Regions from separate parts of the Shimwellia blattae DSM 4481 genome, predicted to be linked through region 4. Evidence: predicted binding sites of a transcription regulator. Region 4 holds the regulator's gene; each other region holds the start of a gene.
What was found. The regulator CRP, encoded in region 4, controls carbon source genes, mostly activating them, when cyclic AMP is high. The targets are predictions, from matches to a motif close to ATGTGANNNNNNTCACAT.

Region 1 (7,440 bases), 2.0 Mb from region 4:
CAGTATTTATGACTACGCCGTCAAACCCCGGGCGCAGCAGTCTTCCACTATCGCGGTGATTTATGCCAGCGGCGCCATTCTTGATGGCGAGGAAACGCCGGGGAATGTGGGGGGCGATACCACTGCCCACCAGATCCGCGAAGCGCGCCTTGATCCGGCGGTAAAAGCCATTGTGCTGCGGGTTAACAGCCCCGGCGGCAGTGTCAACGCCTCAGAAATTATCCGCGAAGAGCTGGAAGCCGCCCGGGAAGCGGGCAAACCGGTGGTGGTTTCCATGGGGGGGCTGGCTGCCTCCGGCGGTTACTGGATCTCCACCCCGGCTAACTACATTGTGGCAAGCCCCAGCACCCTGACGGGCTCTATTGGTATCTTCGGGGTGGTTAACACCCTGGAAAACAGCCTGCGGGAGATTGGGGTCAACACGGACGGGGTATCCACCTCACCGCTGGCGGATATCAGCGCCACCAAAGCGCTGCCGGTAGAAGTTCAGCAGATGATCCAGCTGTCTATTGAAAACGGCTACCAGCGCTTTATTAACCTGGTGGCGAAGTCACGTAATAAAACCCCGGAGCAGATAGACCAGATAGCCCAGGGCCACGTGTGGACCGGCCAGGACGCCAAAAACAACGGTCTGGTAGACAGCCTGGGTGACTTTGACGACGCGGTGGCAAAAGCCGCTGAGCTGGCAAAACTGAAAACCTGGTCCCTGTCTTACTACCAGGGTGAGACGTCGATGCTGGATATGGTGTTCAGTAGCCTGAATGGCTCCGTGCGCGCCATGTTGCCCCAGGCGCTCAGCGCTGCCTTACCGGCACCGCTGGCGCAGGCGGCCAGTGCGGTCAAAAGCGAGAGTGATAAACTCACCCTGTTTAACGACCCGCGCGATCGCTATGCCTACTGCCTTAACTGTGCGGATATCAAATAACCAAACGCAGCAGCCCGGTCACGACCGGGCTGTTTTTTTCCCCGTGCCCTTCTATACTGCGGCTGTTTATTACAGGCCCGAGTAAGCTATGGAAAAAAAATCCATTTATGTCGCCTATACCGGCGGCACCATCGGTATGCAGCGCTCTGATCACGGCTACGTACCCGTATCCGGCCATTTACAGCGCCAGCTGGCGCTGATGCCGGAATTTCACCGCCCGGAAATGCCGGATTTCACCATTCACGAGTACCAGCCGCTGATGGACTCATCCGATATGACGCCGCAGGACTGGCAGCATATTGCCGATGATATCCGGGCCAACTATGACGATTACGACGGTTTCGTGATCCTCCACGGCACGGACACCATGGCTTTTACCGCCTCGGCGCTCTCTTTTATGCTGGAGAACCTCGGCAAACCGGTGATTGTGACCGGCTCACAAATCCCCCTGGCAGAGCTGCGCTCCGACGGGCAAATCAACCTGCTCAATGCGCTGTTCGTGGCGGCCAACTACCCGGTTAACGAAGTGACCCTGTTTTTTAATAACCGCCTGTACCGGGGTAACCGCACCACCAAAGCCCACGCGGACGGTTTTGACGCCTTTGATTCGCCAAATCTGCCGCCGCTTCTGGAGGCGGGGATCCACATCCGCCGTTTAAATACCCCCCCGGCACCGGCCCACAGCGGCGCGCTGATCGTCCACCCGATCACCCCACAGCCTATCGGGGTGGTGACTATTTACCCCGGGATCTCTGCCGATGTGGTGCGCAACTTTGTGCGCCAGCCGGTACGGGCACTGATCCTGCGCTCTTACGGGGTGGGGAATGCGCCCCAGCAGCCGGCCTTCCTCGCCACCCTGACAGAAGCCTGCCAGCGCGGGATAATCGTGGTGAACCTGACTCAGTGCATCTCCGGCAAGGTCAATATGGGCGGGTACGCCACCGGCAACGCCCTCGCCCGGGCGGGGGTTATCAGCGGTTACGATATGACGGTTGAAGCCGCCCTGACCAAACTGCACTACCTGTTCAGCCGCGGGCTGAGCGTGGATCAGATTCGCCAGGCCATGACCACGAATTTGCGCGGCGAACTCACCCCGGACGACTGACGGAGCCCCCATGAAACAGACTGCTTTACTGCTGGTTGATTTACAGAATGACTTTTGTGCCGGAGGGGCGCTGGCCGTTCCCCGGGGCGATGAGACTATCCCGGTCGCCAACCGGCTTATTGCGGCGTTCACCGGGCAAAATGCCCCGGTGATTGCAACCCGCGACTGGCACCCGGCGGGCCACGGCAGCTTTGCCAGCACCCACCAGACTACGCCATACACCCGGGGCGAGCTCGACGGCCTGCCCCAGACATGGTGGCCGGATCACTGTATTCAGCACAGCCCCGGCGCGCAACTGCACCCGCTGCTGAACGGGTCAGCAGTCACGGTCACGATAGATAAAGGCCAGGATCCGCAAATCGACAGCTACAGCGGCTTTTTTGATAACGGCCACCGCCAGCAGACCGGGCTCAGCGACTGGCTGACCCGACACCAGATAAACCACCTGGTGGTGCTCGGGCTGGCAACGGACTACTGCGTGAAATTTACCGTGCTCGACGCTCTGGCGCTGCACTACGGGGTCGACGTAATAACCGACGGTTGCCGGGGGGTGAATATCGCCCCTGAGGACAGCGCGCTGGCCTTTCAGGAGATGGCCGCCGCCGGGGCGACCCTGTATACCCTTGCCGACTGGCTGGACACCCACCCCGCCTGCTGAACCACCGGCTGACGGCGGCTTCATGTTACGCCGCCGTCAGCACCGCTTCAGCTTATTGCGGTTTCAGGGTGGCAATAGGCGATGGCGCCCCACCGAATTCCGCCTTCAGCTGCTGCTTACTTTTCATTTCAATCTGGCCCCGGGTGTTCAGCGTCATATGCTGGGCCTCGTGGTTATTGCGGCTTTGCCACAGCATCACCAGTTGCAGGCAGTTCTCTTTCTGCTCCGGGGTCAGGGCGACCCCGTCGGGCCATTTTCCCAGCTCTACGGCGGTGACCAGACGCTGATAGATGTCCGGAGTCAGAGAAGCAATCATATCGTCGATATTCACGGTTCAGCTCCATGAAAAGGGGTGAATGGAATAATTTGCTGAATCGTTTCTTCAGCCATTGATTTTCTCACCGTCGGCGCTGTCAGTAAAACTGAGCGCGGCGGAGTTAACACAATACCGCTCGCCGGTGGGCTGTGGGCCATCCGGGAATACGTGCCCTAAGTGGGCGTCACAGTTCGCACAGCGAATCTCCACCCGCCGCATACCGTGCGAGTTATCCTCCAGATAGCGGATAGCATCTGCCCCCGCAGGCTCAAAAAAGCTCGGCCAGCCGCAACCGGCGTCGAATTTACTTTGTGAGGTAAACAGCGGCGCCCCGCACACCAGGCAGTGGTAGAGCCCGTCGCGCCTGTTGTGTAACAAACGCCCGCTAAAAGGCGCTTCTGTACCGCGCTGCTGGGTGACATAAAACTGCACATCGCTCAGGGTTTTCTTTAAATTTTCAGGGGGTTCGAATCGGCTCATAAGAGATATCTTATTCGGGTTAGACAGATAACATTATCCCTTCTATTCTAACAAACTATTAACAGCCACCAAACGCATTTGATGTTAATTCTGTGTGGTTGTCTGAGCAGAAATGCAATTGTGATACTGATCACATTTTTATGCATTTCCCTCTTTAAAATCGACGCCTCCGTCCCCATATGGATGGAGGCTGTCACGTTGTCAGGTGGAATAAGTTGAATAATACGTGGTCAGACGTTTGATTTGTCGCAATGATTGACACGATTCCGCTTGACGCTGCCAAAGGTTTTTGTAATTTTACAGCCAACCTTTTATTCACTAACAAATAGCTGGTGGAATATATGACTATCAAAGTAGGTATCAACGGTTTTGGCCGTATCGGTCGCATTGTTTTCCGTGCTGCTCAGGAACGTTCTGACATCGAGATCGTTGCAATCAACGACCTGTTAGACGCTGAATACATGGCTTACATGCTGAAATATGACTCCACTCACGGCCGTTTCAACGGTACCGTTGAAGTGAAAGACGGTCATCTGATCGTTAACGGTAAAAAAATCCGTGTTACCGCTGAACGTGACCCGGCTAACCTGAAGTGGAACGAAGCAGGCGTTGAAGTTGTTGCTGAAGCAACTGGCCTGTTCCTGACCGACGAGACTGCCCGTAAACACATCACCGCTGGCGCGAAAAAAGTGGTTATGACTGGTCCGTCTAAAGACAGCACCCCGATGTTCGTTCGCGGCGCTAACTTCGACACCTACGCAGGCCAGGACATCGTGTCCAACGCTTCCTGCACCACCAACTGCCTGGCTCCGCTGGCAAAAGTGGTTAACGATAACTTCGGTATCGTTGAAGCGCTGATGACCACTGTTCACGCAACCACCGCTACTCAGAAAACCGTTGATGGCCCGTCTCACAAAGACTGGCGCGGCGGCCGCGGCGCATCCCAGAACATCATCCCGTCCTCTACCGGTGCTGCTAAAGCAGTAGGTAAAGTGCTGCCGGAACTGAACGGCAAACTGACTGGTATGGCGTTCCGCGTTCCGACTCCGAACGTATCTGTTGTTGACCTGACTGTACGTCTGGCTAAACCAGCAACTTACGAAGAAATCAAGAAAGCCATGAAAGCCGCTTCTGAAGGCGCAATGAAAGGCGTTCTGGGTTACACCGAAGACGACGTTGTATCTACCGATTTCAACGGCGAAACCTGCACTTCCGTGTTCGATGCCAAAGCCGGTATCGCACTGAACGACAACTTCGTGAAACTGGTTTCCTGGTACGACAACGAAACTGGCTACTCTCACAAAGTTCTGGATCTGATTGCTCACATCTCCAAATAAGGCGAGTTAAGCAACTGATCAACAAAAGGCGGCTTCGGTCGCCTTTTTTATTTGTTCTGGCCCGTCCTGCATCATCCGGGAGCCGAAATATTAAAGGCCACCGGGGGTGAGCCGGTGGCCTTACTTACGTTTCCTGGTTGCTTACGGTAAGCAGGCCAGAATCAGCTCAATCAAAGCGACAAGCGCTTTCAGAGCAATAACGGCGTGCGCGGGGCTACAGGCACAAAAAAACCCAACTGGTGAGGTCGGGCTTTCTTGTTTAATACTTTGTTTGCCGCTTACTGGTTTAAGAAGCCTCAACCAGAGCGTGCATCACACCTACTAACGGTTGTTAGTCTATTCCCGATACAGCGCTATGTCAAAGCGCAGAGGGGATTTCAGCAACATAACGGCTAACGATCTGTCATTAAAAAATTCATCCGCGCCCCCTGAAAACGAGGCTTTCTTTTCCGGATATCGGCAAATTGCCCCAATTACCCCAATCACTGCTGTCTGGTGTGGTTTTCTGGTGTAGAATATTGTAATCATGCTGCGAATAAAACAGTAACCTGCTGAATTCAATAAATAAAGACAGGCAACTTCGGTCGCCTTTTTTTATGCTTATACCGAGGGTTTTCTGAATGATTAAATCAATTTTTGCACTACCGGTTCTGGAAAAAATCACCCCGTCCCTGTCGCGCTGCCGCAAAGACGAGCTGGATGTCATTGTGGTGGATCACCCGGCAGTACGCGCCTCTGTTGCACTGCAGGGCGCCCATCTGCTGAGCTGGCAGCCTGCCGGTGAAAAAGACGTGCTCTGGCTCAGCGGCAACACGCCGTTTCAGAAAGGGGTTGCCATCCGCGGTGGTGTACCCGTGTGCTGGCCGTGGTTTGGCCCGGCGGCACAGCCTGATCTGCCCGCCCACGGATTTGCCCGCAACCTGCCCTGGACGCTGATCAATCACAGCGAAGACGCCAGCGGCGTAGTGCTGACCTTCGAATTACGCAGCAGTGAAGATTCCCACCGCTACTGGCCACACGATTTTACCCTCACCGCCCAGTACAAACTGGGGGCAACCTGTGAAATGACCCTTGGCGCACACGGCAATTTCACCACCACCAGCGCCCTGCACACCTACTTCAATGTGGGCGATATCAGTACCGTTTCAGTCAGTGGCCTGGGCGATCGCTATATCGATAAGGTGAATAATGCGCAAATCGGCAGCCTGGCAGACGGCATTCAGACCTTCCCGGACCGTACTGACCGGGTCTATCTGAACGCAAACAGCCTCAGCGTTATCCAGGATCCGAGCCTTGGCCGCACTATCGAGGTGGAGCATCGCCATAATCTGAACGTGGTGGGCTGGAACCCGGGCCCGGCACTGTCTGCCAGCATGACGGATATGCCGGACGACGGTTATAAAACCTTTGTCTGTGTGGAGAGCGCCGTCGCTACCGAGCCCCAGAAAGTGACTGCCGCACACCCCTCCCTGCTGACCCAGATTATCCGCGTAGTAAAAAACTAAGCCACAAGTAAAAAGGCCCGCAGATGCGGGCCTGATGCTGAAGGGGCAAACTCAGAAAGAGTACGTTACCCCGGTCGACAAAATACCCGTCCAGGATTTCCCGACCATCGGGCTGTCTTTTTGCTCATCGCTCAGGTGGGTATAGCGCCCGGTGCCGTACAGGTTCCAGTCGCTGGTCAGCCGGTAATTGACCGTCAGCTCCAGATACGGGTTCCAGCTGCTGTCCGGGTTGTAGTGTTTCAGGCCGCTGTGGCGGGATTCCGCATGGCTGACCCCGTAATAGTAGCGGTTCTGATTTTCACTGTTCCAGGTGACACCAATGCCCGGGGTCACCACCCAGCTACCGCTGTCATAGCGATACAGCCATGCTGTATCCCAGATAATCCCGTTGCTGTTATCCAGAACATCGCCGGCAAGCGAAGTGCGCAGGAAGCCATAAGGCGTATTGTGGGTATAAGAGAGGCCCGCCATCACCGTGCTGCGGCGGTGATCCAGCTGGCGCAGCTGGCGGTTATCGCTGTCTTTCGGGCGGAAATACTGGGGTGAATAATAGGCCATCACCGACAATTTATCGCTCTTATCATTCCACAGGTAATAGCCCCCGCCTAACCCCTTAAACCAGACGCTATCCCCCTCATAGCCAATAACCGGCACCGGCCAGACGTCATTATCATAAGATTTATAAGCATTCTCGATAATGCCGACCCCGGCACCCACTGTCCACGGGCCCTGCGCACAGGCCACAGAAGCCACAGAGGCAAGCAGCCCACCGGCAATTAAACGCGTTAATCTGGTCACACTTTAATCCTTTAATCAAAAAACTGACCCGGAATTTTAACCGCCCTTTTTGCAACACGGAAACAATTTAGGCCAATTAATGAATATGGTTTGTAAAGATGCCACGCCCATGTCAGCAATATGAAGCCTTTATGACAGCACAACAAAAACCCTGCCAAATGTAAGATGTATCGCCGGATGAGTTATTGATATGTATTTGAAATTCTCAGAAACCACGATGCAAGTTTTCCAAATGCCATCTACGCTTAAATTTACGAGGATGCAACAGCCTGACAACACTCACCCCGCCCGCCGCCGCGGTTTATTCAACCCGGGA
Region 2 (7,440 bases), 1.8 Mb from region 4:
GGTCGCGGTGGCGATCGACGCCCGGCAAACGGTGGTCAGGGCCAGCCGCGCAGCGGACAGAGCGATCGCCGCCAGGGCACTCCCCGTGGGGAAGGGGCTCGTGGTGGTAACGGGGCCAGCGCCAAACCCCAGCAGCGCCGCCGCCCGCCGCGTAAACCGGCAGCCGCACAGTAAATTGTTCTCTTAAGGCCAGTGACCCTGGCCTTTTTCTTTTGCGTAGCGCTACGCATCCTGCGGTTAAAAAGGTACGCCACGGCGGCAAAAAGTGGCAATATAGTGGTTGTTTATACAGTATTAGTGGTTATGACATGGCTCTCTCTGCGGCGGTAAAAGCGCAAATCAGCGCATGGTATAAGGCGCTCCAGCAACAAATTCCGGACTTTATCCCCCGTGCGCCCCAGCGCCAGATGATTGCCGAGGTGGCAAAAACCCTGGCCGGTGAAGAGGGCCGCCATCTGGCTATTGAGGCGCCGACCGGGGTCGGGAAAACGCTCTCCTACCTGATCCCCGGCATTGCGCTGGCCCGTGATGAGCAAAAAACCCTGGTGGTCAGTACCGCCAATGTGGCGCTGCAGGATCAAATCTTCAGTAAAGATTTGCCGCTGCTGGGCAAAATTATCCCCGAACTTAAATTTACCGCAGCCTTTGGTCGCGGGCGCTATGTGTGCCCGCGCAACCTGTCGATGCTCGCCTGCGGCGATGCTGACCACCAGGGGGATTTGCTGGCCTTTCTGGACGATGACATGGCCCCGGCAAGCCAGGCGGAGCAGACCCTGTGTGCCGGGCTGCAAAACGACCTCGCCAGCTACCGCTGGGACGGTCTGCGCGATCACAGCCACAAAACCATTGAAGACAGCCTGTGGGCGCGGCTCAGCACCGATAAAGCCAGCTGCCTGGGGCGTAACTGCCACTGGTATCGGGAGTGTCCGTTTTTTGTGGCGCGCAAAGCCATTACCGAGGCAGAAGTGGTCGTGGCGAACCACGCCCTGGTGATGGCCGCCCTGGAGAGCGACGCGGTACTGCCGGAGGCCAAAAATATGCTGCTGGTGCTTGATGAAGGCCACCACCTGCCGGATGTCGCCCGGGATGCCCTGGAGATGAGCGCCGAAATAACCGGCAGCTGGGTTCGCCTGCAACTGGATCTGTTTATTAAGCTGGTCGCCACCTGCCGGGAGCAGTTTCGCCCCAAATCCATGCCGCCGCTGGCAAATCCGGAGCGGCTGAGCGAACACTGTGATGAGGTCGCCGAACTGCTGGGGGCCCTTAACCAGGTGTTCAGCCAGCTACTGCCCCCACAGCAGGAGGCCGAATACCGCTTCCCGATGGGCGAACTGCCGGAAGAGATCCTCGCCCATGCTCAGCGGCTGGCGAAGCTGACCGACGGGCTGCGCGGCCTGGCAGAAGCGCTGCTGAACGATCTGAGCGAGCGCACCGGCCAGCAGGATATTGTGCGCCTGCACCGGGCGCTGCTGCAGATGAACCGGGCGCTGGGCCATTTTGAGGCCCAGAGTAAGCTGTGGAAACTGGCGGCAATGGTCCAGGCATCCGGGGCACCGGTATCCAAATGGGTGAGCCGCCAGCTGGCAGAGGGCCAGCCCCATCTGTATCTGCACTGTGTGGGGATCCGGGTCAGCGATCAGCTGGAAAAGCTACTGTGGCGCAGTGTGCCCCATGTGGTGGTCACCTCGGCGACGCTTCGCTCCCTGAACCGGTTTGACCGGCTCCAGGAGCTGAGCGGCCTGAAAGAGAAAGCCGGGGACCGGTTTGTCAGCCTGCCGTCGCCCTTTCACCATGTGGATCAGGGGAAGATTTTGATCCCCCGGATGCGCTATGAGCCGTCCATCGATAACGAGCCCCTGCATCTGGCGGAGATGGCCACATTCTTTCGCCAGGAGCTGGCAAAAGGGGAGCATAAAGGCATGCTGGTGCTGTTTGCCAGTATGCGTGCGCTCCAGTGTTTTCTGACCTTTGTGACCGATCTGCGCCTGACGCTGCTGGTCCAGGGGGATAAACCCCGCTACCGGCTGGTGGAGCTGCACCGTAAACGTATCGAAAAGGGCGAAACCAGCGTGCTGGTGGGGCTACAGTCCTTTGCCGAGGGGCTGGATCTCAAAGGGGAGTACCTCACCCAGGTGCATATTCATAAGATTGCCTTTCCGCCGGTAGACAGCCCGCCGGTGGTGACTGAAGGGGAGTGGCTGAAAAGCCTGAAGCGCTATCCCTTTGAAGTGCAAAGCCTGCCCAGTGCCTCGTTTAACCTTATTCAGCAAGTGGGGCGGCTTATCCGCAGCCACAGTTGCTGGGGGGAGGTTATCATTTATGACCGCCGGTTACTGACCAAAAACTACGGTAAGCGGCTGCTGGATGCGCTGCCGGTATTTCCCCTCTCGCAACCGGAAGTGCCGGAGGCTATAGTGAAGGCCAAAACCGTCACAACCCGTAAGCGCCGCAAACGCTAGCGACGCTCACTAACAAGGGAGCGATGCCGTGGACTACCGTAAAATAATTAAAGAAATTGGCCGTGGTAAGAATCATGCCCGGGATCTGGGTCTGGAGACCGCCCGGGAGCTCTACAGCCGGATGCTGGGCGCCGAGGTGCCGGATCTGGAGCTGGGGGGCATACTGATTGCCCTGCGAATCAAAGGAGAGGGAGAGGCCGAACTGCGCGGCTTTTACCAGGCTGTCCGGCAGCGCTGTATCCGGCTCACCCCGCCTGCCGGTAAGCCGATGCCGATTGTGATCCCCAGCTATAACGGGGCCCGTAAACAGGCCAATCTGACACCGCTGCTGGCGCTGTTGCTGAATAAGCTGGGCTATCCGGTGGTGGTGCACGGGGTGACCCGGGATCCCACCCGGGTCATTTCCGAAACGATTTTTGACTTGCTGGGGGTTGCGCCCGCACAGCACGCAGGCCAGGCTCAGGCCCGGCTGGATTCCCACCACCCGGTGTGGCTGCCGGTTAATGTGCTCTGCCCGCCGCTGGCGCAGCAGCTTGATTTGCGCTGGCGGATGGGGGTGCGCAATAGCGCCCATACCCTGGCGAAACTGGCGACCCCTTTTGCCGAAGACGCGGCGCTGCGTTTAGCCAGCGTCTCCCACCCGGAATATGTCCCGAAGGTGGCGCGCTTCTTTACTGATATCGGAGGGCGCGGTCTGCTGATGCACGGCACTGAAGGGGAGGTGTACGCCAATCCACAGCGCTGCCCGCAGATAAGCCTGATTACCGGGCAGGGAACACGGGTACTGTGCGAGCGCCAGGAGAACGTTGTGGTGGAGGATATTCCGCTACCGGCAGATAAAGACGCGGAAATCACCGCCCGCTGGAGCGAGCGCTGCCTGGCCGGGGTTGAGCCGGTGCCGGATGCCCTGAAGCTACAGATGGCCTGCTGTATTGTCGCCACCGGCGATGCGCCGGATCTCAGCCTGGCGCTGGATCGCGTAAATCAGGTGTTTGTGTAGGGGCCCTGCGTAACATGGCGGCATAGGTTAACGCCAGGCAAAAAAAAGCCCGCAATCATTGCGGGCCAAGGGATATCAAGGGTAAAGCAGGCATATAGCAGGCCTTCAGAATGCGGTTGGGTAGACCGCTATCTTTCACTGGCCGCAGGACACAGAATTAACTCAACACATTCACTTGCGTGATTATTTGTAAATCACCGCAGTACCGTGCATCAGGTTATTACCGGATGCAGAGGTAATTTCATAAGAAGAGGCGCCCGCTTTGGCGGCTTTAGCGGCCAGCTCGCTCTGGAGCTGATCAAGGTTGGTGGCGCCGGAAGCGGAAACAACCCCTATTTTCTGGCTGTTCGCCGGAGCATGGTCAACCTGCTGAGCGGCAAAAGCACCGAAAGAGAGCATGGAGAGCAGGGCGGTTACAGCAACATATTTAGTCGTTTTCATGGTTCTATCCTCAGCATTTATTCTGTAAAACGGGGGGTTATCCCGTTGATGTGATTATGTTCACACTTTTTGCAGAAAGATAAAACTAAGTAGAATTGATGACCTCGTTCTAATAATTTGAACAACTTTTAATCATTTGATTTATATGGGAAATAAACTACCACGCTGATAATTTCATGGGTGATTATGATCTTATGTTTTTATTGCGCACATTATGATAAGCACGCGAAAGGAAATAATGCGCAAGAAAACAAACGACTGGTGAATTCCGCCCTTCCCAAAGAAGGGCGGTCCGTAAGGGACACCGCACCAGGCTACTTGTAGATATTAGCCGTACCGAACATTTTGTTTTCCCCCCCGGCGGAGGTAATCACATAGCCTTTTGCCCCTTCCTGTCGGGCTTTTTCGGCAAGCTGGGCCTGCAGATCATCAAGATTGCTGGCACCACTGGCAGAGACCGTTCCGGCCTTATGAAGCTGCCCCAGCTGTTCCTGCGTGAGTGTCTGTGCGGCAAAACTGCCGTGCGCGGCGCTGACCAGCAGCGCGGCGGTAACGACTAAAAGCAGTTTTTTCATTTTTACACCTCTTGGCGATAGTGCTATCAGAACCACAAATCTGACACTACTAAGTTTAGGTGCCTGCCGGGGGCCGGGTAGTAAAAATCCCTCACTCTTTTGTTCTATTTCGGTATGACAACCCTGGTCCGTTAGTCGTAAATGGAAGATGGGTTATCCGGGCCTGCGGGCACCCGGACGCAGTAAGTCAAAACGCTGGCTTTCATCAATACTGTAGTAGGCGCCCGCCCCACCGGCGCGCAATACGGGCCGGGCTTTCGCTGTCTGGTAAATACCGTTTTCCAGCAGCGACTCATCAATATGTACGGCGACGACCTCTCCCAGCACCAGCCAGGTGTCTACCGGCTCACCGGCGGCGCTGGTCAGTTGCAGATGTTGTGATAACCGGCATTCAAAATTCACCGGGCTTTCGGCCACCAGCGGTGACGGCACCCGGGTTCCCGGCAGGGGGGTTAAGCCCGCGCGGATAAACTCATCCTCCCCGTGGGGCAGTGCTGCGGAGGTTTCATTCATCTTTTCTGCCAGGTCGCGGGTGGTCAGATTCCAGACAAAATGCCCGGTGGCAATAATATTGCTGACGCTGTCTTTCCAGCCGTTACTGGAAAAACCGATGATCGGCGGGCGGTAGTTAAAACAGTTGAAAAAACTGTAAGGGGCCAGATTATTGCGCCCGAGGGGATCGACGGAGGAGATCCAGCCAATGGGCCGGGGCCCGATAATGGCGTTTAGGGGATCGTGAGGTAAACCGTGGCCCTTTGCGGGCTCATAATAGTAGCGACGGGTCATTGCAGGCTCCGTTTGTCTGATTATTGTATGCGGAACAGTTTACCGCCCCGCTGTCAGCAGGTATCTTACGCGACCTGACAGGAGAAAGCCGATGAAAACTGTAAGTCCCCGCAAGCCAGGGCTACACCCGAGAAACCGTCATCACCAGCGGTATGATTTTACTGCACTGTGCCAGGATTGCCCGGCGCTGGTGCCGTTTTTACGCACCGCCCCCGGTGGCGATAAGACCATTGATTTTGCCGATCCGGAGGCGGTGAAGTGCCTGAACCAGGCATTACTGGCCCATTTTTACCAGGTCCGGGAGTGGGCAATTCCTGACGGTTTTTTATGCCCGCCGGTGCCCGGCCGGGCGGATTATATTCATCATCTGGCGGACCTTCTGGCAGAGCACCGCAACGGCGTGCCGCCACGTCAGGCCAGCGTGCTGGATATCGGCACCGGCGCCAATCTTATCTACCCGCTGGTGGGGAACTGTGAATACGGCTGGCGCTTTACCGGCAGTGAGATAAACGAAGCCGCGCTGAAAAATGCCAGCCGGATCATTAGCGCCAACCCGGGGCTGAGTAAACATATCCGTCTGCGCCGCCAGAAGGACAGCAGCGCCTTCTTTAAAGGCATTATCCACAGTGCAGAGTGCTACGACGCCACCCTGTGCAACCCGCCGTTCCATGATTCTGCCGACACGGCCCGGGCAGGCAGTGAACGCAAGCGGCGTAACCTGGGCGTGAAAAGTGAGAGCCTGAACTTCGGCGGCCAGCAGCAGGAGCTGTGGTGCCCCGGTGGTGAGGTGGCCTTTATTAAAGGCATGATTGCTGAAAGTGTCGCCTTCCGCCGCCAGGTGCTGTGGTTCACGACGCTGGTCTCCCGGGGGGATAACCTGCCGGTGTTATACCGGGCGCTCCAGGAGGCCGGGGTGGAGAAGGTTGTGAAGCTGGAGATGGCCCAGGGCCAGAAGCAGAGCCGGATCCTGGCCTGGAGTTTTATGAATGACGAACAGCGCCAGCGCTGGGCGGCAAGCCGGTTTACCGGCTGATTGACTGGCTGAGGCCAACCTAAAATGCCGCCAGGGATTCTGGCGGCGTGAAGGCATCAGGATACGTGCTGCAGGAACTCTTTCAGGCGCGGGCTCTGCGGGTTATTGACCAGCTCGCGGGGATCGCCGTCTTCCGCAATCCGCCCCTTATCAATGAAGATAAGCCGGGAGGCCACCTTCTCAGCAAAGCCGATTTCATGGGTGACGATAACCATGGTCATGCCTTCTTCGGCCAGATCCTGCATCACTTTCAGCACTTCATGGCGCAGCTCCGGATCCAGGGCTGAGGTGGGCTCATCAAACAGCATCATCTTCGGCTTCACCGCCAGCGCGCGGGCAATGGCCACACGCTGCTGCTGGCCACCGGAGAGCTCAGACGGGTAGTGATGGGCGCGTTCAGCAAGGCCAACCTTTGCCAGCAGCGCTTTGGCCTGCTGTTCCGCATCGGTTTTGCTGGTGTGGCGCACCCGCAGCGGGCCAAATGCCACGTTATCCAGCGCGGTTAGATGCGGGAACAGGTAGAACTGCTGGAACACCATGCCCGCTTCCTGGCGGATCAGGCGCTCGTCCACTTTAGGATCGTTCACCTTCATGCCGTCAACAATCAGCTCGCCGCTGGTTATCTCCTCCAGCTTATTGATGCAGCGCAGCAGGGTTGATTTACCGGAGCCGGACGGGCCGATAATCACCACCACTTCACCTTGTTTAATATGCAGGTCGATATTGTGCAGCACCTGGGTCTGGCCGAAGTGCTTGGAGACGTTTTTAAATTCAATCACAGGATTTTCATCCTTTTTTCAAGGCGGCGCAGAACAAAGCTCAGAACCAGCGTGATAATCAGATAGATAACTGCCACGGCGCTCCAGATTTCCAGCGCGCGGAAGTTACCGGCAATAATTTCCTGGCCCTGGCGGGTCAGCTCGGCCACGCCGATAACAATAAACAGCGAGGTATCTTTAATGCTGATGATCCACTGGTTACCCAGCGGCGGCAGCATACGGCGCAGGGCCAGCGGCATAATCACATAGCGAATGGTTTCCCAGCGGGAGAGCCCCAGTGCCAGGCCCGCTTCGCGAAAGCCCCGGTGAATGGAGAGCACGGCACCACGGGTGATTTCTGCAATATAGGCACCGGAGTTGATCATAA
Region 3 (7,440 bases), 1.9 Mb from region 4:
GTGAACCATTTCGGCGCGCATTATACGCCGCAACCTCCGGGACTGTTACCTCTGGGTGGCAATATCATTGCGAAAACGATCATTATAGGAGAAAACCACCCGGCCTTGCGGATACGTGTCTGGCCCTGCCGGAACAGGGCCAGTGGTTATCAGGCTAAGGTGCTGATCCCGGCCAGACGTGCAAAATAATCAGGGAAGGTTTTGGCGGTGCATTTCGGATCAAGGATGGTCACGGGGGTGTCAGAGAGCGCCACCAGCGAGAAGCACATCGCCATACGGTGATCATTATAGGTGCCAATTTCAGCAAAGGTCAGGTGCGCCGGTGGCGTAATAGTGATGAAATCGTCACCTTCAATCACCTCGGCCCCCACTTTGCGCAGCTCTGTTGCCATGGCCGCCAGGCGGTCGGTCTCTTTGACCCGCCAGTTATAAATATTGCGCAGCGTGGTGGTGCCGCGGGCAAACAGCGCGGTAGTGGCGATGGTCATGGCCGCATCCGGGATATGGTTCATGTCCATATCGATGGCGTTCAGCTCACCGCGCGTGCAGGCAATAAAATCATCCCCCCACTGGATGGTGGCGCCCATTTTTTCCAGCACATCCGCAAAGCGGATATCCCCCTGCACACTGTTACGGCCAATGCCGGTAACGGTAACGGTTCCGCCTTTAATGGCGGCGGCGGCGAGGAAATAGGAGGCCGACGACGCATCCCCCTCCACCAGGTAGTGGCCCGGGGAGTGGTACTGCTGCTGGCCGCGTACCACAAAGCGCTGGTATTGCTGGTTTTCCACCTGCACACCGAAGGTGCGCATCAGATTCAGGGTGATATCAATATAGGGTTTTGAGACCAGCTCACCTTTGATATCAATGATCGTCTCTTCCCGGGCCAGGGGGGCTGCCATCAGCAGTGCGGTCAGGAACTGGCTCGATACGCTGCCGTCCACACTGACCTGGCCGCCGGTAAATCCACCGCGCAGGCGCAGCGGCGGGTAGTTTTCCTGCTCCAGATAGTCAATCTGCGCCCCGCCCTGGCGTAAGGCATCCACCAGGTGGCCGATGGGCCGCTCTTTCATCCGCGGCTCGCCGGTCAGCACGATATCGTTGTTGCCCAGGCACAGTGCGGCTGCCAGCGGGCGCATGGCGGTGCCCGCATTGCCTAAAAACAGCTCCAGCGCGCCGCTGGCCTGTAAGGGACCACCGTTGCCGGTTACGTCACAGCGGGTGCGATCGTCTGAGAGGGTATAAGATACGCCCAGTAATTTCAGGGCATTGAGCATATGGCGGACGTCGTCGCTGTCCAGCAGATTGGTAAGCGTGGTGGTGCCATGTGCCAGCGCCGCCAGTAACAGCGCGCGATTCGATACGCTTTTTGAACCCGGAAGGTTAATGGTGCCATTGACCAGCGCAACGGGCTGGAGGGTCAGGGATTCCTGCATAGAGGGAAAAGTCTCACGTAAAAAATGGAAGCCCCGCAGCGAGCACTGCGGGGTAGACCAGAACAGTCAGGATTAACCGTGACGACGCTCAAAGTCCTGCATAAAGTCGGTCAGGGCGCGCACCCCTTCCAGCGGCATGGCGTTATAGATGGAAGCACGCATGCCCCCCACCACCCGGTGCCCTTTCAGGGCATGCAGACCCGCCGCAAAGGACTCTTCAAGGAACACCGCATCCAGCGCGCTGTCCGCCAGCTGGAACGGGACGTTCATCCGCGAACGGTTGGCGGCGGCCACGCTGTTACGGTAGAAATCGCTGTTGTCGATAACGCCGTACAGCAGCTCGGCTTTCTGCTGGTTAATTTTATCCATTGCCGCAACGCCGCCTTTGGCTTTCAGCCATTTGAACACCAGGCCCGCCAGATACCAGGCGAAGGTTGGCGGCGTATTAAACATGGAGTCGTTCTTCGCCAGCACCGTGTAGTCGAGAATGGACGGGCAGGCAATGTTCGCTTTGCCCAGCAGATCCTCACGCACGATAACCAGCGTCAGCCCGGCCGGGCCGATATTTTTCTGGGCACCGGCGTAAATCACGCCAAAACGGCTGACATCAAGCGGGCTGGAGAGAATGGTTGACGAGTAATCGGCCACCACGGTGACGTCGTCACCGAATGCCGGGGTCTCATCAATGGCGATCCCGTCGATGGTTTCGTTCGGGCAGTAATGCAGGTATGCCGCGCCTTTGGTCAGCTGCCATTCGCTCATCGGCTTGATGGCGCGCAGGCCGTCTACCGTGGTGCAGGCATCGATAACATTCGGGGTGAGGTATTTTTGCGCTTCTTTCGCCGCGCTTTCTGCCCAGTAGCCGCCATCAACATAGTCAGCAACCCCGGCGCTTCCCGCCAGGTTCAGCGGCACAGCGGCAAACTGGCCGCGACCACCGCCGTGGCAGAATAAAACTTTGTAATTCTGCGGAATATGCAGAAGATCGCGTAAATCTTTTTCTGCCTGCTCTGCCACCTCAATAAACGCTTTACCCCGGTGGCTTATCTCCATTACAGAGGTGCCTAAGCCATTCCAGTCACACAGCTCTTCCTGAGCCTGTCGCAGTACGTCAGCCGGTAGCATTGCCGGGCCAGAGCTAAAATTGAAAACCTGAGTCATTTCCCCTCACCACACCTGAATTGATAAGTTTTTCCTGTGGCTATCGGTTTTATCATTGCGACGCACCGGCTGCAATGGCTAATCGCACCCCGGGGGAATTTGTGGCCCAAATCACACAATAGCATCCGCTGATAAATCCTCCGCTGGGGGTTAAAACCTCTGCAACCGGGTTATCACGCCGGGCAGATTTATCGTCTCCGGCCCTGTTCCGGCAATAGCACCGGGCCCGCAAAACCCGTATGATTGCGCGCCTTGTGTACGACAAAAGTGAAAACCATGACTCAAACCTTTATCCCCGGCAAAGACGCCGCCCTGGAAGACTCCATCGACCGCTTCCGGCATAAACTCAGCGCGCTGGGTTTTAATATTGAAGAAGCCTCCTGGCTGAACCCGGTGCCGAATGTCTGGTCAGTGCATATCCGCGACACAGACTGCCCGCTGTGCTTCAGTAACGGTAAAGGCGCGACCAAAAAGGCCGCCCTCGCCTCGGCGCTGGGTGAGTATTTTGAGCGTCTGTCCACCAACTATTTCTTTGCCGATTTCTGGCTGGGTAACACCATCGCCAACGGGCCGTTTGTCCACTACCCGAGCGAGAAGTGGTTCCCGCTGCCGGAAGATGACAGCCTGCCGGAAGGGATCCTGGATGAGAAGCTGCGTGCCTTCTACGATCCGGATAACGAGCTGGCCGCCAGCCTGCTGGTGGATTTGCAGTCCGGGAATGACGATCGCGGGATCTGCGCCCTGCCGTTTATCCGCCAGTCGGATAATCAGACCATCTATATTCCGATGAATATCATCGCCAATTTGTACGTTTCTAACGGCATGTCCGCCGGTAACACCCGTAATGAAGCCCGGGTTCAGGGGTTGTCTGAGGTGTTTGAACGCTACATTAAAAACCGCATTATTGCCGAATCCATCAGCCTGCCGGAGATCCCGAAAGCGGTACTGGCCCGCTACCCGGCGGTGGTGGAAGCTATCAACAGCATGGAGGCCGAAGGCTTCCCGATCTTCGCCTATGACGGCTCCCTGGGCGGTAAATACCCGGTTATCTGCGTGGTGCTGTTTAACCCGCAAAACGGCACCTGCTTTGCCTCTTTTGGTGCCCACCCGGACTTTGGCGTGGCGCTGGAGCGCACCGTGACCGAGCTGCTGCAGGGCCGCAGCCTGAAAGATCTCGATGTGTTCACCCCGCCGACGTTTGATGACGAAGAAGTGGCCGAGCACACCAACCTGGAGACCCACTTTATCGACTCCAGCGGTCTTATCTCCTGGGATCTGTTTAAGCAGGATGCGGACTACCCGTTTGTGGACTGGAACTTCTCCGGCACTACGGAGCAGGAGTTTGCCACGCTGATGGCTATCTTCCGCGCTGAGGGTAAAGAGGTCTATATCGCCGATTACGAACATCTTGATGTCTACGCCTGCCGTATCCTGGTGCCGGGCATGTCGGATATCTACCCGGCAGAAGATCTGTGGCTGGCGAACAACAATATGGGCAGCCATCTGCGCGAAACGATCCTCAGCCTGCCGGGCAGTAACTGGGATAAAGCAGACTACCTGGCGCTGATTGAGCAATTAGACGAAGAAGGCCACGACGATTTTACCCGGGTGCGCGAGCTGCTGGGCCTGGCGACCGGTCCGGATAACGGCTGGTACACCCTGCGCATCGGTGAGCTCAAAGCGATGCTGGCCCTGGCGGGCGGTGATCTGGAGCAGGCGCTAATCTGGACGGAATGGACCATGGAGTTCAACGGCTCGGTCTTCAGCCCGGCGCGGGCCAACTATTACCGCTGCCTGCAAACGCTTCTGCTGCTCAATGAAGAAGAGGAGCGCCAGCCGCTGCAGTATCTGAACGCGTTTGTGCGTATGTATGGTGCCCAGACGGTAGAGGACGCCAGCGCGGCAATCAGCGGTGAAGCGCCGTTCTACGGGCTGCAGCCCGCAGGTGATGACCTGCAGGGCTTCCCGGCGCATCAGGCGCTGCTGGCCGCTTATGAGAAGCTGCAGCGTGCCAAAGCCCGGTGGGCAGCCGCACAGCCGGCCTGATACCACTTTGGTATAGGATAATTCCTGGCTATCCGCTATATTACGGGGCGCAAAATTGCCCCGTCTTTTTTATTCCACGGGTAATAACGTTTTAAATGTAATGGCATGGTTAACCATGGGTAAATAAAATAACAAACCCGGGCCGTGTTGCTACCTTTACTCATTATTATTCAATATTTTTTCACTATTTCAGGAGGGAGCACCGGCTATCTTCAACATATATAATAATTTTTAAAATTTATTTTTATCAGGATAATCAAAAACTTACTCCGAAAATCAGCAATAACCCTGCGTTTTTCGGGCCCGTTAGCTAGGTGACATATGATCTGCATCAAATTTTACTCTATAATGCTTTGTTAGTATCTGGTCGCCGAATTAATAAAGAGAGAGTTAGTGTGAAAGCTGACAACCCTTTTGATCTATTGCTTCCTCCTGCGATGGCGAAAGTCGCCGAAGAAGCTGGTGTCTATAAAGCAACAAAACAACCGTTAACGACATTTTATTTGGCAATCACCGCTGGCGTATTTATTTCTATCGCCTTCGTTTTTTACATCACCGCAACCACCGGCGCCGCGGCTATGCCCTTCGGTATCACGAAGCTGATTGGTGGTCTATGCTTCTCACTGGGCTTGATCCTGTGTGTTATCTGCGGTGCTGATCTGTTTACTTCAACCGTTTTGATAGTCGTAGCAAAAGCCAGTGGCAGAATCACCTGGGGACAGCTGGCGCGTAACTGGGTTAACGTTTATGTTGGCAACCTGGTCGGGGCCCTGCTCTTTGTGGCGCTGATTTGGCTATCCGGCCAGCATATGACAGCAAATGGTGCCTGGGGTCTGAATGTGCTGCAGACCGCGGATCATAAAGTGCATCATACGTTTGTTGAGGCGGTCTGCCTTGGCATTCTGGCGAACCTGATGGTCTGCCTGGCGGTGTGGATGAGTTACTCCGGCCGCAGCCTGATGGACAAAATGTTCGCCATGATTCTGCCGGTAGCGATGTTCGTTGCCAGCGGTTTTGAGCACAGTATCGCAAACATGTTCATGATCCCAATGGGTATCGTGATCCGTGATTTCGCAACGCCGGAGTTCTGGACAGCAATTGGGTCCACCCCGGAGAATTTTTCACACCTGACTGTAGCGAATTTCATTACTGATAACCTGATTCCGGTAACTATCGGGAACATTATTGGTGGCGGTTTGTTAGTTGGGTTGACTTACTGGGTAATTTACCTGCGCGGCGGCGATAAACACTGAGTTTTCGTCACCGGGTAGTAAATAAGATATCCACACTAGAAGGTAGGTGTTAAATGTCCGAGCTTAATGAAATGTTTGCTAAAGCCTGGGAAGGTTTTACTGCGGGTGACTGGCAGAATGGGGTCAACCTGCGTGACTTCATCCAGAAAAACTACACTCCTTATGAAGGTGACGAGTCCTTCCTGGCAGGTGCAACTGATGCAACTACCAAACTGTGGGCAAAAGTCATGGAAGGCATCAAAATCGAAAACAGCACTCACGCGCCTGTTGATTTTGATACCTCTGTAATCAGCACCATCATTTCTCACGATGCTGGTTATATCAACAAGGATCTGGAAAAAGTTGTTGGTCTGCAGACTGAAGCTCCGCTGAAACGTGGTCTGATCGCGTTCGGTGGTATCAAAATGGTTGAAAACTCCTGCAAGGCTTACAACCGTACTCTGGACCCAGAAGTTAAAAAAATCTTTACTGAATACCGCAAAACTCACAACCAGGGCGTGTTCGATGTGTACACTCCGGACATCCTGCGTTGCCGTAAAGCCGGTATCCTGACCGGTCTGCCGGATGCTTACGGCCGTGGCCGTATCATCGGTGACTACCGTCGTATCGCCGTATACGGCATCGACTACCTGATGAAAGACAAATTCGCTCAGTTCACTTCCCTGCAGTCCAAACTGGAAAGCGGTAAAGATCTGGAAGCGGTTATTCGTCAGCGTGAAGAAATCGCCGACCAGCATCGCGCTCTGGGTCAGATCAAAGAAATGGCTGCTAAATACGGCTGCGATATCTCTGGTCCGGCTACCAACGCTCAGGAAGCTGCTCAGTGGACTTACTTCGGTTACCTGGCTGCCGTTAAATCTCAGAACGGTGCTGCAATGTCCTTCGGTCGTGTATCCAGCTTCCTGGATATCTACATCGAACGTGACCTGAAAGCCGGTAAACTGACTGAAGAACAGGCTCAGGAAATCGTTGACCACCTGATCATGAAACTGCGTATGGTTCGCTTCCTGCGTACCCCGGAATATGATGAACTGTTCTCCGGCGACCCGATCTGGGCAACTGAATCCGTTGGGGGTATGGGCCTGGATGGTCGTACTCTGGTTACCAAAAACAGCTTCCGTTTCCTGAACAGCCTGTACACCATGGGCCCGTCTCCGGAACCGAACATGACCATTCTGTGGTCTGAAAAACTGCCGCTGAATTTCAAAAAATTCGCTGCAAAAGTATCTATCGATACTTCTTCTATCCAGTACGAAAACGACGACCTGATGCGTCCGGACTTCGACAACGATGACTATGCCATCGCTTGCTGCGTAAGCCCGATGGTTGTTGGTAAGCAAATGCAGTTCTTCGGTGCCCGTGCAAACCTGGCGAAAACCATGCTGTACGCAATCAACGGCGGCGTGGACGAAAAACTGAAAATGCAGGTTGGTCCTAAATCTGAGCCGATGAAAGACGAGGTTCTGGATTACGACAAAGTCATGGATCGTATGGATCACTTCATGGACTGGCTGGCTACTCAGTATGTCACCGCCCTGAACATC
Region 4 (7,440 bases):
CCCCCATGCACGGCGACATTGGCCTTGCCAAAGGGATCAAGCTCGGCTACTTCGCCCAGCATCAGCTGGAATACCTGCGCCCGGACGACTCCCCCCTTCAGCATCTGGTGCGCCTGGCCCCCAACGTGCTGGAGCAGCAACTGCGTGACTACCTGGGGGGCTTTGGTTTCCAGGGGGATAAAGTCAGCGAGGCAGTTGCCCGCTTCTCCGGGGGCGAAAAGGCCCGCCTGGTGCTGGCGCTTATCGTCTGGCAGCGCCCCAATTTACTGCTGCTCGATGAGCCGACAAACCACCTGGACCTGGACATGCGCCAGGCCCTGACCGAGGCGCTGATCGATTTCGACGGCGCGCTGGTGGTGGTCTCGCACGACCGCCACTTACTGCGCTCCACCACGGATGACCTGTACCTGGTGCACGACGGCAAAGTCGAGCCGTTCGCCGGTGATCTGGATGACTACCAGCAGTGGCTGAGCGACAGCCAGAAGCAGGAAAGCAGCGAAGCCGACACCGCAAAAGACAACGCCAACAGCGCCCAGGCCCGTAAAGATCAGAAACGCCGGGAGGCGGAGCTGCGCACCCAGACCCAGCCACTGCGTAAGAAAATCACCCAGCTGGAAAAACAGATGGAAAAGCTCAACGCCCGCCTGGCAGAAGCGGAAGCCCGCCTTGGCGACAGCGCGATTTATGAGCCATCCCGCAAGGCGGAAATGACAGAATGCCTGCAGATACAGGCTCAGGCGAAATCGGAGCTGGAAAACTGCGAAATGGACTGGCTGGACGCCCAGGAACAGCTGGAGCAGATGCTTCAGCAACAGGCGTAATGACGCCATGCCTGCCCCCGGGCAGGCAATGACACCAATTCCATAACCATCCCCGTGATGGCCCGGTATAGTAGAGAGTTCGATTCGAAAAATAATCAGCAATATGGATAAAACCTGCCCGACAACGCTAACATTCGCCGACCCCGCAGCGGACTTTGTCCCCATGCCGGGGCTGAGTAACCCGCATCTGCAAACCATGCTGCCCCGCCTGTTACGCCGGCGCTTACAGTTTCGTCCCCACTGGCAACGTCTCGACATGCCGGACGGGGACTTTATCGACCTCGCCTGGAGTGAAGACCCGGAACAGGCCCGCCATAAACCGCGCCTGGTGGTATTTCACGGCCTGGAAGGCAGCCTGCACAGCCCCTATGCCCACGGGCTTATCCATGCGGCACAGCAGGCAGGCTGGCTGGGTGTCGTGATGCATTTTCGCGGCTGTAGCGGCATCCCCAACCGCGCAGAGCGCATCTACCACTCCGGCGAAACGGAAGACGGCAGCTACTTTCTGGAGTGGATGGCGCAGCGCTACGGGGAGGTGCCCACCGCGGCGGTGGGTTATTCACTGGGGGGCAATATGCTGGCCTGCCTGATGGCGCGCCAGGGCCGTGACTGCCGGCTGGATGCCGGGGTGATTGTCTCCGCCCCGCTGATGCTGGAGCAGTGCTGCTACCATATGGAAAAAGGCTTTTCACGCTTCTACCAGCGCTACCTGCTCAACCTGCTCAAAGCCAATGCCTCGCGCAAGCTGAAAGCCTACCCGGGCTCGCTGCCTATTCCCCTTTCGCGGCTGCGCAAAGTGCGGCGCATCAAAGAGTTTGATGACCTGATCACCTCGAAAATTCACGGCTTTGCCGATGCGCTGGACTACTACCGCCAGTGCAGCGCCATGCCGTTACTGCCCAATATCACCCGGCCACTGCTGATGATCCACGCCAAAGACGATCCCTTTATGGACCACCACGTGATCCCGGATCCGTCCGGATTACCGGCAAATATTGAATACCAGCTCACAGAACATGGCGGCCATGTAGGGTTCATTAGCGGTAGCTGGCGTCAGCCGGAGATGTGGCTGGAAAAACGCATTCCGGCCTGGTTACACACTTATCTGGACAAACCCTCATGCTAATTCCCTGGCAGCAGCTGGATCCCGACACCCTGGAGAATCTTCTCGAATCCTTTGTATTACGGGAAGGGACCGATTATGGTGAACAGGAGCGTTCCCTCGCGCAAAAAGTCGCCGATGTCAGGCGCCAGCTGGAAAGCGGCGAAGCGGTGCTGGTCTGGTCTGAACTGCATGAAACCATTAATATAATGCCCCGCTCACAGTTCCGGGGATAGCCCCGCGCCCCCCTGGCGACCAGCTATACTGCATACTACATTAGTGCGCTTACTTGCCTGTTGTTTGCTAACCCAGGAGCTGTCGTTATGTCTGCGAAACACCCGGTTATTGCCGTTACCGGTTCCAGTGGTGCCGGTACTACCACCACAAGCCTGGCCTTCAGGAAAATTTTCTCCCAGCTTGGCCTGCGCGCGGCAGAAATTGAAGGGGACAGTTTCCATCGCTATACCCGCCCGGAAATGGATATGGCAATCCGCAAGGCCCGGGATCTCGGGCGCCATATCAGCTACTTCGGCCCGGAGGCGAACGATTTCAGCCTGCTGGAGCAGACCTTCACCGAATATGGCCAGCACGGGCGCGGTAAATTTCGCAAATACCTCCACACCTATGATGAAGCGGTCCCCTGGAACCAGACCCCGGGCACCTTCACCCCCTGGCAGCCCATTGCCGAACCCACCGACGTGCTCTTTTATGAAGGGCTCCACGGCGGCGTGGTGACCGACAGCAACGACGTAGCCCGCCATGTGGATTTACTGGTGGGGGTGGTGCCGATTGTGAACCTGGAATGGATCCAGAAACTTATCCGCGACACCAGCGAGCGGGGGCACTCCCGGGAGGCGGTGATGGAGTCGGTGGTGCGCTCCATGGAGGACTATATCAACTACATCACCCCGCAGTTTTCCCGCACCCATATTAATTTCCAGCGGGTGCCAACGGTGGATACCTCCAACCCCTTTGCCGCAAAGGGTATCCCCTCGCTGGATGAAAGTTTCGTGGTTATCCACTTCCGCAACCTGGAGAATATCGATTACCCCTGGCTGCTGGCCATGTTGCAGGGCTCGTTTATTTCGCATATCAACACCCTGGTGGTGCCTGGCGGCAAGATGGGGCTGGCAATGGAGCTGATTATGCTGCCGCTGGTGCAGCGCATTATGGAAGGGAAGAAAATTACCGACGGCGGGCTACAGCGCCCGGAGATTCGCTAAGTGCCGCCGGGCAATCTGTTACGCACTGCCCGGCAGGTACACTCTGTTACTTCTCAACCACTTCGTAGGAGTGGGTAATATTTACCGCTTTACCCAGCATCAGCGAGACTGAGCAATACTTCTCCGCAGACAGCTCCACCGCGCGCGCCACTGCGCTGTCTTTCAGTTCATGGCCGGTCACCACGAAATGCAGATTAATATGCGTAAACAGGCGCGGTGCCTCTTCACGGCGCTCCGAAGTCAGCTTCACTTCGCAGTCGCTCACATCCTGGCGGCCCTTTTGCAAAATAGACACCACGTCAATGGCGCTACAGCCACCGGCGGCCATTAACAGCATCTCCATCGGGCTTGGCGCTTTATCGCCGGAGTTGCCATCCATCAAAACCTGATGCCCGGAAGCGGACTCCCCGAGGAATGTCAGGCTCTCAACCCATTTAACTCTTGCTTGCATTTTTATTACTCCGTGGACAAAACTTTTCTACAAGGGTATGCGCCTGAAAGAAAACAGGCAACAGAAGACGACCTGGGTCAAGCTGAAGCGAGACAACAGGAGACACTTTCGGAAACCTATGCTAAAACAACCAGGATGTGTAGCAATACACCCACCGCACAATGCGGATACGCGAACAGGAACATCAGTTCACAGAGGCAGACCCTCTGCCGGTTACCCCAGGGTGGGGATTATTTAACGATTGCAGCCCCAGAGACGGCAGAACCCGCGCTTTGGAGTCAAGATAACAAGAGGATAATTGCGCATGGTGCTTGGCAAACCGCAAACCGACCCGACTCTCGAATGGTTTTTGTCCCATTGCCACATTCATAAGTATCCATCGAAGAGTACGCTGATTCATCAGGGCGAAAAGGCGGAAACCCTGTATTACATTGTCAAAGGCTCCGTTGCCGTTCTGATCAAAGATGAAGAAGGCAAAGAGATGATCCTGTCCTACCTGAACCAGGGCGATTTTATCGGCGAACTGGGTCTGTTTGAAGAAGGTCAGGAACGTAGTGCCTGGGTACGCGCCAAAACAGCCTGTGAAGTTGCTGAAATTTCCTATAAGAAATTCCGCCAGCTGATTCAGGTTAACCCGGATATCCTGATGCGCCTCTCTTCACAGATGGCCCGCCGTCTGCAGGTCACCTCAGAAAAAGTGGGTAACCTGGCCTTCCTGGATGTGACCGGTCGTATCGCACAGACCTTACTGAACCTGGCTAAACAGCCGGATGCCATGACCCACCCGGATGGTATGCAGATCAAAATTACCCGTCAGGAAATTGGCCAGATTGTCGGCTGCTCCCGCGAGACCGTAGGCCGCATCCTGAAGATGCTTGAAGATCAGAACCTGATCTCTGCCCACGGTAAAACCATCGTCGTTTACGGGACCCGTTAATCCCGCCGTCTTACAGGGCGCGTGCCACCGGCAACGCGCCTTTTTTCTGCCTGCTACAGGCCCTGAGCCACCCGGGCAACCGCATCCGCAAAGCGGGCCATCCCGTCGTCAATATCCCTGTCGTCAATATTGAGCGCCGGTGTAAAACGCATCACATCCGGCCCGGCATTGAGCACCATCACCCCGGCCTCTGCCGCGGCGTACAGAATATCCCGCGCCTTACCCCGGAATGTCGGCTTCAGCCCGGCGCCAATAAGCAGCCCCATACCGCGAATATCACTAAAGACATCGTACTGCTCGTCGATACGGTGCAGATGCTTCACCATCAGATCCCGTTTATGGTGAACACCGCCCAGCACCTCAGGCGTGTTGATAATATCAAATGCCGCATTCGCCACCGCACAGGCCAGCGGGTTGCCCCCGTAAGTGGAGCCGTGCGAGCCCACATGGAAGGCAGAGGCTATCTCTTCGGTGGTCAGCATGGCGCTCACCGGGAAGCCGCCGCCAATCGCTTTGGCGCTGGTCAGAATGTCCGGGGTCACCCCGTAGTGCATATAAGCAAACAGCTCGCCGCAGCGGCCCATGCCGCACTGCACCTCATCAAAGACCAGCAGGGCCTGGTACTCGTCGCACAGGTCACGCAGCCCCTGCAAAAACGCCGGCGTTGCCGCGCAGACCCCGCCCTCCCCCTGGACAGGCTCCACCACAACGGCACAGGTATGATCATCGATGACCGCTTTCACGGCGGCTAAATCATTAAACGGCACATGGACAATATCGGCCGGTTTCGGCCCGAAGCCATCGGAATACTTAGGCTGGCCACCAACCGACACGGTAAACAGTGAGCGGCCATGGAAGGCGTGGTGAAAAGCGATAATTTTGGTTTTGTACGGGCTGTGGCGGGTGCTTGCGTAGTAGCGGGCCAGTTTAAACGCGGTTTCGTTCGCCTCTGTCCCGGAGTTCAGGAACACCACGCGCTCGGCGAAGGTGGCCCCGGTGAGTTTTTTGCCCAGAGTGAGGGCAGGCTCATTGGTGAAGACATTGCTGGTGTGCCATAAGGTCTGCCCCTGGTCGATCAGCGCCGCCACCAGCGCCGGGTGGCAATGCCCCAGCGCGGTCACCGCGATCCCCCCGGCAAAATCGATATACTCTTTCCCGGCCTGATCCCACACCCGGCTTCCCTGGCCTTTTACCGGAATAAATTCTGCCGGCGCATAAATCGGCAGAATAACTTCATCAAAAGTAGCGCGGGTAATTGCTGATTGTTCAGTTGCCATTCGTGACCATCCATTTTATGCGTACTGCGACATGAAAAGATAATCACAAAATATGCATAAAAAATCATTTAATGGCAATAAAAATTCAGCGCCTGAGGAAATTGGCCAGCAGCGCGTGGCCCTGCTCGCTGAGGATGCTTTCCGGGTGGAACTGCACCCCTTCCAGATCCCACTCCCGGTGGCGGATCCCCATAATTTCACCGTCATCGCTACGGGCGGTCACCTCGAAACAGTCCGGCAGGGAGCCGGGCTCCACCACCAGCGAGTGGTAGCGGGTGACAGTCAGCGGGTTATTCAGGCCATGAAAAACCCCCTGATGATGATGCGTCACCGGCGATGTTTTACCGTGCATCACCTGCCCGGCCCGCACAATACGGGCACCGAACGCCTGGGCTATGGCCTGGTGGCCCAGGCAGACACCGAGTATGGGTAGCTGCCCGGCAAAATGCGTAATTGCCGCCAGGGAGATCCCCGCTTCGGTCGGGGTACAGGGGCCCGGGGAGATAACCAGCTTCTCTGGCCCCATGGCGGCTATCTCGTCAAGGCTCAGGGTGTCATTGCGCCGGACCACCACCTCACTTCCCAGCTCACAAAAATACTGATACAGGTTCCAGGTAAACGAATCGTAGTTATCGATCAACAGCAGCATGGTCGCTCCGGGTCTATGTAAAACCCGGCCATTCTACTCAGTTTCGTGCGCAGCGCTTATCACTTTACTGAATATGGTCACCAGCGGGGCCAGATCCCCCATCGCCCCCAGCTGGTTTGCCTCACGCCAGCGGGCAATATCCAGCCCGCGCCAGTCAAGGCTGTACCCGGCGTGGATCGCCAGCTGCTCAAAGAAGATCCGCTCGGCGCGGCCATTACCGGTACGAAACGGATGCAGCACATTCACCTCACAGTAAAAGTGCGCCAGACGCCGGGTAAAGGCATCCTGCTCCAGGCCCGCCAGGTAATTCTCCTCCTCCAGGCCACGCATCACCGCGTTCCCTTCCTTTTCCAGGTAGGCAAAGTGGCAAAACCGGGTATCGCCCCGGTAAATATCTACCTCGCGCAGTTTACCGGCCCAGCTGTAGATATCCTGGAACAGCTGGTGGTGGATATGGCACAGGTGGGGGAGCCCGCGGCGCACCGGCCCCAGCCCCAGTGTTGTCACCCGCAGCGCGCTGAAGGTCATTTCCGCCTCCTGCAGGCGCGCGGCATCGCGGATATCCAGCCGGTTGCGCAGTACCTCACTGCCGGACCAGAAATACGGGTCGCGCACTTCGCCGAACGTGTCGTTCATCTCAGCCATAGCGCCTCCTCGCGGCTTTCAGCGCCTCTTCCAGGGGGTGCGCCGGGTCCGGGATCACCAGGGGAGCCGTAAACCCCTCCAGCTGCTGGCTGGCCTGAAAATTACGCGCGCGCACCCGCTCCCAGAGCCGTGTTTTTTGCCGGTCAGTCAGTTTTCTGCCCATAGGGCCCCCGTCTGTCGTGGATGGATGCCACAAGTATAAGCAGCAATTCCCGGCCCTGCCGGGTGCACGGGGCGTCAGAAAGGGCGATATTCAGGAAGCAAAACGGGTGCCACAGCACCCGCAGAAGGGATCCTGCCCTTAAGGCAGAACTTTAGCAGACAGGATGACAATC

Region 1: the regulator CRP is predicted to act here: its motif matches at 3,603-3,620, upstream of msrB (peptide-methionine (R)-S-oxide reductase MsrB).
Region 2: the regulator CRP is predicted to act here: its motif matches at 3,949-3,966, upstream of bhsA (multiple stress resistance protein BhsA).
Region 3: the regulator CRP is predicted to act here: its motif matches at 2,697-2,714, upstream of serC (3-phosphoserine/phosphohydroxythreonine transaminase).

What each region holds. Positions count from the first base shown of each region.
Region 1 covers NC_017910.1:2,405,188-2,412,627, forward strand. The annotation lists gene sppA (signal peptide peptidase SppA) at 1-925, shown strand, start outside; gene ansA (asparaginase) at 1,014-2,030, shown strand; gene pncA (bifunctional nicotinamidase/pyrazinamidase) at 2,041-2,688, shown strand; gene EBL_RS11360 (YeaC family protein) at 2,741-3,019, opposite strand; gene msrB (peptide-methionine (R)-S-oxide reductase MsrB) at 3,071-3,484, opposite strand; gene gapA (glyceraldehyde-3-phosphate dehydrogenase) at 3,826-4,821, shown strand; gene EBL_RS11375 (D-hexose-6-phosphate mutarotase) at 5,442-6,326, shown strand; gene EBL_RS11380 (MipA/OmpV family protein) at 6,378-7,124, opposite strand.
Region 2 covers NC_017910.1:2,682,702-2,690,141, reverse strand. The annotation lists gene rhlE (ATP-dependent RNA helicase RhlE) at 1-174, shown strand, start outside; gene dinG (ATP-dependent DNA helicase DinG) at 309-2,459, shown strand; gene ybiB (DNA-binding protein YbiB) at 2,488-3,459, shown strand; gene bhsA (multiple stress resistance protein BhsA) at 3,643-3,900, opposite strand; gene mcbA (DUF1471 family periplasmic protein McbA) at 4,215-4,475, opposite strand; gene EBL_RS12575 (flavin reductase family protein) at 4,629-5,261, opposite strand; gene rlmF (23S rRNA (adenine(1618)-N(6))-methyltransferase RlmF) at 5,353-6,294, shown strand; gene glnQ (glutamine ABC transporter ATP-binding protein GlnQ) at 6,351-7,073, opposite strand; gene glnP (glutamine ABC transporter permease GlnP) at 7,070-7,440, opposite strand, start outside.
Region 3 covers NC_017910.1:2,578,588-2,586,027, forward strand. The annotation lists gene aroA (3-phosphoshikimate 1-carboxyvinyltransferase) at 150-1,436, opposite strand; gene serC (3-phosphoserine/phosphohydroxythreonine transaminase) at 1,509-2,597, opposite strand; gene ycaO (30S ribosomal protein S12 methylthiotransferase accessory factor YcaO) at 2,874-4,643, shown strand; gene focA (formate transporter FocA) at 5,039-5,896, shown strand; gene pflB (formate C-acetyltransferase) at 5,950-7,440, shown strand, end outside.
Region 4 covers NC_017910.1:287,921-295,360, reverse strand. The annotation lists gene EBL_RS01260 (ABC transporter ATP-binding protein) at 1-821, shown strand, start outside; gene EBL_RS01255 (hydrolase) at 925-1,947, shown strand; gene EBL_RS01250 (YheU family protein) at 1,941-2,159, shown strand; gene EBL_RS01245 (phosphoribulokinase) at 2,247-3,146, shown strand; gene EBL_RS01240 (OsmC family protein) at 3,193-3,597, opposite strand; gene crp (cAMP-activated global transcriptional regulator CRP) at 3,902-4,534, shown strand; gene argD (bifunctional acetylornithine/succinyldiaminopimelate transaminase) at 4,588-5,811, opposite strand; gene pabA (aminodeoxychorismate synthase component 2) at 5,897-6,460, opposite strand; gene EBL_RS01220 (putative adenosine monophosphate-protein transferase Fic) at 6,494-7,096, opposite strand; gene EBL_RS19535 (YhfG family protein) at 7,098-7,268, opposite strand; gene ppiA (peptidylprolyl isomerase A) at 7,407-7,440, opposite strand, start outside.